4 regions of the Streptomyces sp. NPDC005262 genome follow, and region 4 is predicted to be linked to each of the others. Evidence: riboswitches for the same ligand, from Rfam matches in the RefSeq annotation. Region 4 holds a riboswitch; each other region holds the start of a gene.

Region 1 (2,194 bases), on a different contig from region 4:
CCACCGTGATCACGGTCTCGGCCCTCGCCGTCGTCATCAACCAGGTCGTACGCCGCGGCAACGAGCAGCTGGCTTCGGCGCGGGTCATCGCGGAGACCGCCATGCGGGCCGTGCTGCCGATTCCGTCCGAGCGGATCGGGGGACTCCATGTCGCCGCGCGGTACGAGGCGGCCCAGGCGGACGAATTCGTCGGTGGTGACCTGTTCGCCGTGGCGGAGAGCTCGTACGGGGTACGGCTCGTGGTCGGGGACGTGCGGGGCAAGGGGCTCGAAGCGGTCGGGACGGTGGCGGTGGTCATCGGCGCGTTCCGGGAGGCCGCCGAGCAGGAGGACTCGCTGGAGGGCGTGGCGCGGAGGCTCGAGCGGGCGCTGGCGCGGGAGGGGGCGAGGCGGGGCGGGATCGATCCGGTCGAAGGGTTCGTCACCGCCGTGCTCGCCGAGATCCCGCCCGGCGCGGCCGAGGTGCGGATCGTCAACCGCGGCCACCCCGAGCCGCTGCTGCTCCACCCCGACGGCTCACTGGACGTGTTGGTGCCGACAGTGCCCGCGCTGCCGCTCGGCATGGACCTGGGGGTGTGGACGGACCGGGCCGATGCATGGGAGCTGGCCGCCGGGATGACGCTGCTCGCATACACGGACGGACTCTCCGAGGCACGCGACGCCCAAGGCGTCTTCTACGATCCGGCGGTCCGGCTGCGTGGGCGGATCTTTCCCGAGCCCGAGGAGCTGTTGTCCGCGCTGGCCGACGACGTACGGCTGCACACCGGTGGCAGGTCCACCGACGACATGGCGCTGCTCGCGGTCGCACGCCCCGCGCGGGGGCAGCCGAAGCGGCGCAGGACTGTGAAGATCGTGGGCCGGGATGTGAGTGAGGCAGGGGCGAGTCGGTGAAGGGGCTTCGCAGGACGATGCCACCGTGCGTAATCGAAAGGCATCACTCCGCATAACATTTGACGCAACGTCAGAAAACGAGTATGGGCTGAGTGGTGATCAACTCGCCCGTTTCCGCCCGATTGTGTCCCGGAAAGTCCAGGCCAAAGCCGTTAACGATCAGTGGGAACGGCTTGGAATCGGACCCGTCCGTCTATTAACGTTCGATAACGCAGCGCGGTTGTCCCAGCCGTCGTCAGTGGCGGCACCGTGCGCAAGCGCCGAATTCCGCAAGGGAACCGGGGAACCACCTACATGGGGTGAATCGGACACCTGTGTCTCGTGAGAGACAGAGGGATCCGTAGGAGACCTTCCTGCTCCGAACCCGTCAGCTAACCCGGTAGGCGAGAAGGAAGGAAAGGAGTGCGCCCCCGTGGCGTCCAACAAGCCTGCCCCCGAAGCCCCCTCCCGGTTCGGATCCGACTTCACGACCGAGTACGGAACCGAGCAGCGAACCGATTTCGGCGCCGAGTTCACCACTGAGTTCGCGACCGACGGTTTCGGTGAGACCGACCGGGCGTGGGACGAATGGAACCCGACCGAGGAGTCCGTCCGCCCCGTACGCGGCAGACACCGCGTCGTCAAGCAGCGCAACGGGCTCGCCCGCAGCTCCACGGTGCTCGGCGTCGGCGTCATCGCGGCCGTAGGTGCGGGTGGCATGGCCACCGCGCAGAGCAAGCCGCCGGTCTCCATCTCCCTTCCCGACTCCCTCGCGGACAACCTCCCCGACGCCAAGTCCCTTCCCGGCGTGGGCGCCCTGTTCTCCGACGAGTCCGCCACCGACCAGGCGAAGTCCGTGGCCGCCACCGCCCCGCTCACCAGTGCCGGCATCACCACCGCCGAGGCCGAGCAGGGCACCACCGACGCCGGTGAGGCGCTGCGCGCCCGCATCCTTCAGCAGGCCGAGCAGCAGCAGAACGCTGCCGAAGCGGAGATCAAGGCCGCTGAGGAGAAGGCCGCCGCGGAGAAGGCCGCCGCCGAGGCCAAGGCGAAGCAGGACGTCGCCGAGGCCAAGGCCGCCGCCGAGAAGAAGAAGGCGGAGGAAGCGGCGAAGGCGAAGGCCGAGGCCGCGCGGCTGGCCAAGCTCGCCGCCTCCTACGCCATCCCCACCTCCTCGTACACGATCACCTCGACCTTCGGTGAAGCCGGTTCGATGTGGTCCTCCGGCTACCACACCGGCCTCGACTTCGCGGCGCCGACCGGCACCCCGATCAAGGCCATCCACACCGGCACCATCAAGTCGGCGGGCTGGTCCGGTTCGTACG
Region 2 (2,194 bases), on a different contig from region 4:
CGACCGGGTCGATGTCCGAGCCGTATGCCGGACCGGTGCGGACCTCGAAGTGGAGGTGCGGGCCGGTGACGTTGCCGGTGGCACCGGAGAGGCCGACCTGCTGGCCGGTGGAGACGGTCTGGCCCACCGAGACGGAGAGCGCGGACAGGTGGCCGTACTGCGAGTAGTGGCCGTCGGCGTGCTTGACGACGACCTCGTTGCCGTACGCCCCGCCCCAGCCGGCGGTGACGACGGTGCCGGAGGTGATCACCTTCACGCTGGTGCCGGTGGAGACCGGGAAGTCGATGCCGGTGTGGCTGCCGCTGGACCAGTTGGCACCGGAGGCACGGTAGTTGGTGGTGTGCTTGCCCGGGACCGGGGCGACGTAGCCGGAGCTGCTGCTCTGGGCGGGCGCGGGCTTGGTGGCCACCGGAGCCTTCGACGGGGCCGGGGCGGCCGGCGTGGTGCCGGTGGCCGCGGCGGGGCCGCCGAGGGTCAGCTTCATGCCCGGGAGGATCAGGCTCGGGTTGCCGCCGATGACCTCGCGGTTGTCCTGGTACAGCTTCTCCCAGCCACCCTCGACCTTGTTGTCGGTGGCGATCTTCGACAGGTAGTCGCCGGCGACGACGGAGTACGTCCGGGTCTCGGCCTGCTTCGCGACCGGGGCGGCGGGGGCGGCGTGCGTTGCGGCGGCGGAGTGCGCGACGGGAGCGGCCTGCTCCGCGGCGTGGGCACCGGTGGCACCGAGCAGCGGGAGGGCGATGACGGCCCCGCCGGCGCCGGCGGCGGCAACGCCACGAGCGATGGTGCTGGACTTCGGACGACGGTGCTTACCCGATATGGGCATGAAGAATTTCCTCTCCGGCGCCTACGAGGTGAGCTGTCGGGTTCGGACTGGAGATGCCCGGTCGCATGAAGTGCGACTTCACCCCGAGCCGGCCGGATTTCTCCGGTCGGCGGCTTACCTGGTTCCCCCGCTCCTGCCACACGATGAGTGGGTGCGAATTCCGGTCGGCGGCAGGATTAGGCGGTCCGTCCGGATTGACGGTGACCGTAAACGAATGAGGACGAGCAGAACAAGCCATCGGTTGCGTGCCGGAATCCGCGCCGGGAAATCAGCGCGGAATTCCGGTCACACTCCGTGGATTAAGGATCTTGGATTTCCGCGCCGTGTACGGATTAGCCTCCCGCCGCACCAGCACACACCGTCACCGATATGATCCCGCTCACGAGATGACCCCCATCTCCCGCATAAAGCAGGGCATGTTCGACTAAATACCCCAATACGGACATGTCATGAACATCATTCGCGACGGAGCCTCAGCACCTTCGCGTCCAGATCCCCCCGCAGGTCGGTGTGCAGTCCCTGATGCAGCAGCACGGAACCGTGGTGGACGGCCCCGGTGTCCGAGCAGGTGTAGGTCGCCGTGGGGTCGAGCCCGCGCAGCCGCAGGACCGGCGGCAACTCCCCGTACCTCTGCGCCTCCAGCCACATGAGCACCACCGTCTCGTCACCATGCGTGTACTGCACGGCGCTGAGCCCACCGCGCGGCGCACGCAGCCGGTACAGCGCGCCGTGCTGCACCACCGGGCGGATCTCCTTGTAGAGGTCCACCCAGCCCCGGGCCTCGGTCAGCTCCTCGTCGCTCCACTCGGTGAGATCTCCGCCGACCCCGAGCACCCCGGCCATCGCGCTCACGAAGCGGAAGCGCAGCGAGCTCACCCTGCTGTTGAGCTGGACATTCGGGCTGTCGGTGACCCAGGCGGCCATCACCCGCGCCGGATGGATCTGTCCGAAGCCCTCCTGGATGGCGAGCCGGTCCAGCGGGTCGGTGTTGTCGGAGGTCCACACCTGGTCGGTACGGGCGAGGATGCCCAGATCGATCCTGCCGCCGCCGCCCGAGCAGGACTCGAAGGCGACACCGGGGTGAGCCGCCCGCAGCCGGTCGATCAGCGCGTACAGCGCGTCCACATGCTCGATCCAGAGCTTCTGCGGATACTCCTCGCCCGGCCAGCCCGCATCGGTGAAGCAGCGGTTGAAGTCCCATTTCACATAGTCGATCGGGGCGGCGGAAAGCAGGGAGTCGAGCTGCTCCCACAGATAGTTCTGCACATCGGTCCGGGCCAGATTGAGCACCAGCTGATTACGGAACTCCGTACGGGTCCGCCCGGGAAAGTGCTGTACCCAGTCCGGATGCGCGCGGTACAGGTCGCT
Region 3 (2,194 bases), on a different contig from region 4:
CGACGCTCTGGACCTGAGCCGGCCGCTGCCGCCCGGGCCGGTCCCTGTCCCTCATGGCGCGAGCCCCCGCCGGATCCTTCCGGCGGGGGCTCGTCGCTGTCCGGGGCCGCGGCTACGCGGGCCGCACGCTGCCGTAGATGGGCATGTAGTAGATCGACTCCTCGCGGACGTTCGCGCCCGGCTTCGGAGCGTGGATCATCATGCCGTCGCCCTTGTAGATGCCGACGTGGCTGATGTCGTCGTAGAAGAAGACGAGGTCGCCCGGCTGCAGATCCGCCGTCGCGATCCGCGTGCCGATCTCCACCTGGTCCCAGGTGGTGCGGGGGATGTCGACGCCCGCCGCCTTCCAGGCGGCCTGGGTCAGCCCCGAGCAGTCGTACGACGAGGGACCCGTCGCGCCCCAGACGTACGGCTTGCCTATCTGGGCTCGGGCGAAGGCGAGGACCTTGTCGGCCTTCGTGGTGGCGCTGCTGTCCGAGCCGGTCCCCGTGCCGGCGCCCGTTCCCGTGTCGCCGCCGGATCCGGCCTGCTGCGCGGCCTCCTCGGCCTTGCGGTCCGCCTCGGCCTTGGCGGCTGCCTGCTGACGGGCCAGCTCCTCGGCCTTGCGCTTGGCCTCCGCCTCTTTCTTGCGCTCCAGCGCCGCGAGCCGCGCCTTCTCCTCGGCCGTCAGCTTCGACAGCATCACGCGGGCCTCGCCCAGCTTCTTCTGGACGTTCTCCTTGCTGGTCCGCAGCGTGGCCTGCGACTCGGTGAGCGTCTCCAGGCTCTTCGCCGCCTCGGCGCGCTTCTTCGACGTCGCGGCCTGCTGCGTACGGAAGTCCGTGACCGCCTTCTGCTGCCGGCCCGCCATCCGGGCCATCAGCTGGTTCTCGTCGAAGTACGACTGCGGGTCATCGGCCAGGAAGAAGGTGGCGCTCGGTGCGATGGAGCCGGTGCGGTACTGCGCCGCCGCGTAGTTGCCGAGCTCCCTGCGCGCATCGTTCAGCTTGTCGGCACGCTTTGCGACCTCGTCCAGCAGCGCGTCGACCTTGCCCCGCTGTGCGGCGGAGGCCTCCTTCGCCTGGTTGTACTGCTGGGTCGCGGTACCCGCCTGCCGGTAGAGGTCGTCGACCTTCTTCTGTACGTCCTCGATGCTGGGCTTCGGCGAGGCCGGGGCGGCCGTGGCGCTCTGTGTGGAGAGCAGCGTCACACCTGCCAGGGCGGCCGTCGTGAGCCCGACGGCGGGCGTGGTGGAGCGCACCCGGGTGCGCGGTTTGCGATGCGACGCCAAGGCCGGCATCTCCTTCCGTGGACCGCCTACCGGGTTAGCTGTCGGGTTCGGGCGGAACGGAAGGCTGCCCTACGGTCCGTATGTAGAGATATGGACCGATTCACCCCGGTGGTGCGTGTGGGTCCCCGGTTCCGAACTCCCGTGAGGGCAGGCCGGATTCGGCGTGGGAGCCCGCTCGGCGTGGTTCGCCTCAGGGGGTACGGGCCGCCCGACCGAGCACGCTAGCCAACCCGTGGTGCTGCTGTGAAGGTTGATGTTCGATATGCCCGATACATTTTCGTGACCTTGGCGACAGGGACGGGCGTGCGGGCCGGGCGCCCCTCTCTTCGCTTACGCGGTGTGGGTGCGCGGTCTCCGTATGTGCCCGTGCGCCGGGTGCGGTTCGCCATGCGGCCGCACGGTGTCGGTGCGGCGGCCTAGACTCGTCAAGCGATGAGCAGCCTCTTTGACGACAGCTTCCTGGCCGGCCTCCAGCACTCGGAGGAAGAGCCCCCGCCGCCCCCCGAGGACTCCGCACCCGAGGCGGTGCCGGAGGACCTCTTCGCGGGCGTGTTCGACGCGCCCCCGCCGCCCAGGGACGCGTACTACCGGGACGGCGCCCACCGCCCCGTCATCGACGCCGCCGCCCTGCTCGACGGGTTGAACACCGAGCAGCGCGCCGCCGTCGTGCACGCAGGGTCGCCGCTGCTCATCGTCGCCGGGGCCGGATCCGGCAAGACCCGGGTGCTCACCCACCGCATCGCCCATCTGCTGGCCGAGCGCGGGGTGCACCCCGGCCAGATCCTGGCGATCACCTTCACCAACAAGGCCGCGGGCGAGATGAAGGAGCGCGTCGAACAGCTCGTCGGACCGCGCGCCAACGCCATGTGGGTCATGACGTTCCACAGCGCGTGCGTACGGATCCTGCGCCGCGAGTCGAAGAAG
Region 4 (2,194 bases):
GGGTGGTCATCGTCGACCGTCCCGGAGCCGTGCAGACCCAGCTGCTGATCGGCCGCATCGGCGCCGACCGGCACGACAGCGTGTGGCCGGCCCAGGTCCTCGGTACGTACTGCCTGGGCGGCACGCTCACCTCCCGGCTGGACCGGGTGCTGCGTGAGGAGAAGGGCTACACCTACGGCGTACGGTCCTTCGCGCAGGTCCTGCGGTCGTCGGCGCCGGACTCCGCCTCCGGGGCGACGGGCGCCGCGATGCTGGCCATCAGTGGTTCGGTCGACACGGAATCCACCGGACCGGCGCTCGGCGACCTGTGGACGGTCCTGCGGACGCTGGCGGCCGAGGGACTGACCGACGCCGAGCGCGAGACGGCCGTGCAGAACCTCGTGGGTGTCGCCCCGCTGAAGTTCGAGACGGCGGCGTCGGTCGCGGGCACGCTCGCCGACCAGGTCGAGCAGCACCTCCCGGACGACTACCAGGCGCAGCTCTACGCCCGGCTCGCCGAGACCGGCACGGTCGAGGCGACCGCGGCGGTGGTCAGCGCGTTCCCGGTGGACCGTCTGGTCACGATCCTCGTCGGCGACGCCGCGCAGATCGAGGAGCCGGTCCGGGCGCTGGGGATCGGAGAGGTGTCGGTCGTCACCGGCTGACGTCACGGACAACCGCATATCTGGACAAAGGGAGACCCCACGAGTGACTTCTCGTCGGGGTCATCCCTTTTGTCTGATTTGCTGCATATGGGGCTGTGTGCCCTGTGGGATGTGCTACAAAGCGCCCTGTCCGTTTGGTGAATGAAAGTCCCCCCGCTTAGCGTCGGCAGCGCTGTCCGTCACCCGTATGCCGCATCCGCGGCGCCGGTCAGCTATCGCCGAGTCCCCGTCAGGCGCGAGCCTGGGGAGCCGGGGACCCACGCAGTCCCTGGGGTGAATCGGATGCCTGCGCGCCTCTTGTGGGGCTCGCGGATCCGTAGGAGACCTTCCTGCTCCGAACCCGTCAGCTAACCCGGTAGGCGAGAAGGAAGGAAAGGACCAGCCACTTCATGGCGTTCACCCGCCCCACCGGGAAGCACCGTGCCCCGAACCGTCTGACGCGCAAGAGCGCGCAGATGGCCGGCATCGCAGCTCTGGCCACCACCGGCGTCATCGGTGGGCTGGCCTCTCCGGCGCTCGCCGCCGGCACCGAAGCCCCCTCCGTCAGCGAGACCGGCCTGAACCAGATCATCGCCATCGAGGGCACCCTCGCCGACCAGGTGGCCACCCAGGCAGACGTGCAGAAGCGCCAGGCCGAGGCCGCCGCCAAGGTGAAGGCGGCCGCGAAGGCCAAGGCCGCGGCCGAGGCGAAGGCCGAAGCACGCGCCAAGGCGGCAGCCAAGGCCAAGGCCGAAGCGCGCGCCAAGGCGGCCCGCGAGGCGAAGGCGCGCGCCGCCCGTTCCGCCGAGCGCACCCGCCTCGGTGCCTTCCAGCTCCCGGTTGCCGGTTCGTACGTCACCACCGGCTACAAGTCCAGCGGCTCCCTCTGGTCCTCCGGCCGCCACTCGGGCATCGACTTCCACGCCGCCTCCGGCAGCTCTGTCGTCGCCGTCGGCGCCGGCACGGTCGTCGAGGCCGGCTGGGGCGGCGCGTACGGCAACAACATCGTGCTCCGGATGACGGACGGCACCTACACCCAGTACGGCCACCTCTCGTCGATCGGCGTGTCGGTCGGCCAGAGCGTCGGCGCGGGCCAGCGGATCGGTTTCTCCGGCTCGACCGGCAACTCCACCGGACCGCACCTCCACTTCGAGGCCCGGACCGCACCGTCGTACGGCTCCGACATGGACCCCGTCGCGTACCTGCGCGCCCACGGCGTCACCGTCTGACCGACGCAGCACCTCCGAAGGCCCCGGCTTCCCGCCGGGGCCTTCGGCGTACCCGGACCGTCCCCCGCCGGAGGCGCTTGCCGAACCGTCCTCGGACCAAAAGATATTCATGGATTTCGGCCCGGCGTCGGAAATGCAGCCGCATTGCAATAGAGTCACGGAACAGGCGTCGATCGGCCGCGTTCCGCGGGGATTAAGGCGGAGGTTCGGACATGCGCATTCCGGCGCATTCGGTATGCACGGCAATCCGTGACGACATCGTCTCCGGTGTCTTCGAACGTGGCAGCAGACTCACCGAGGAACTGCTCGCACGCCGTTACGGGGTGTCCCGCGTCCCGGTAC

The links. Region 4 has a riboswitch for cyclic di-AMP ahead of ACFYP5_RS25640 (M23 family metallopeptidase). Riboswitches for the same ligand answer to the same signal wherever they lie in the genome.
Region 1: it holds a riboswitch for cyclic di-AMP, as region 4 does, so the genes downstream of both, ACFYP5_RS17125 (M23 family metallopeptidase) here and ACFYP5_RS25640 (M23 family metallopeptidase) in region 4, are expected to answer to the same signal.
Region 2: it holds a riboswitch for cyclic di-AMP, as region 4 does, so the genes downstream of both, ACFYP5_RS13085 (peptidoglycan DD-metalloendopeptidase family protein) here and ACFYP5_RS25640 (M23 family metallopeptidase) in region 4, are expected to answer to the same signal.
Region 3: it holds a riboswitch for cyclic di-AMP, as region 4 does, so the genes downstream of both, ACFYP5_RS03525 (NlpC/P60 family protein) here and ACFYP5_RS25640 (M23 family metallopeptidase) in region 4, are expected to answer to the same signal.

The regions. Positions count from the first base shown of each region.
Region 1 covers NZ_JBIAKK010000005.1:417,537-419,730, forward strand. The annotation lists gene ACFYP5_RS17120 (PP2C family protein-serine/threonine phosphatase) at 1-890, shown strand, start outside; cyclic di-AMP (ydaO/yuaA leader) riboswitch at 1,139-1,291, shown strand; gene ACFYP5_RS17125 (M23 family metallopeptidase) at 1,303-2,194, shown strand, end outside.
Region 2 covers NZ_JBIAKK010000003.1:688,370-690,563, forward strand. The annotation lists gene ACFYP5_RS13085 (peptidoglycan DD-metalloendopeptidase family protein) at 1-826, opposite strand, end outside; cyclic di-AMP (ydaO/yuaA leader) riboswitch at 830-990, opposite strand; gene ACFYP5_RS13090 (alpha-galactosidase) at 1,283-2,194, opposite strand, start outside.
Region 3 covers NZ_JBIAKK010000001.1:803,695-805,888, reverse strand. The annotation lists gene ACFYP5_RS03530 (hypothetical protein) at 1-17, shown strand, start outside; gene ACFYP5_RS03525 (NlpC/P60 family protein) at 113-1,279, opposite strand; cyclic di-AMP (ydaO/yuaA leader) riboswitch at 1,278-1,444, opposite strand; gene pcrA (DNA helicase PcrA) at 1,703-2,194, shown strand, end outside.
Region 4 covers NZ_JBIAKK010000011.1:164,371-166,564, reverse strand. The annotation lists gene ACFYP5_RS25645 (M16 family metallopeptidase) at 1-644, shown strand, start outside; cyclic di-AMP (ydaO/yuaA leader) riboswitch at 851-1,021, shown strand; gene ACFYP5_RS25640 (M23 family metallopeptidase) at 1,034-1,852, shown strand; gene ACFYP5_RS25635 (GntR family transcriptional regulator) at 2,065-2,194, shown strand, end outside.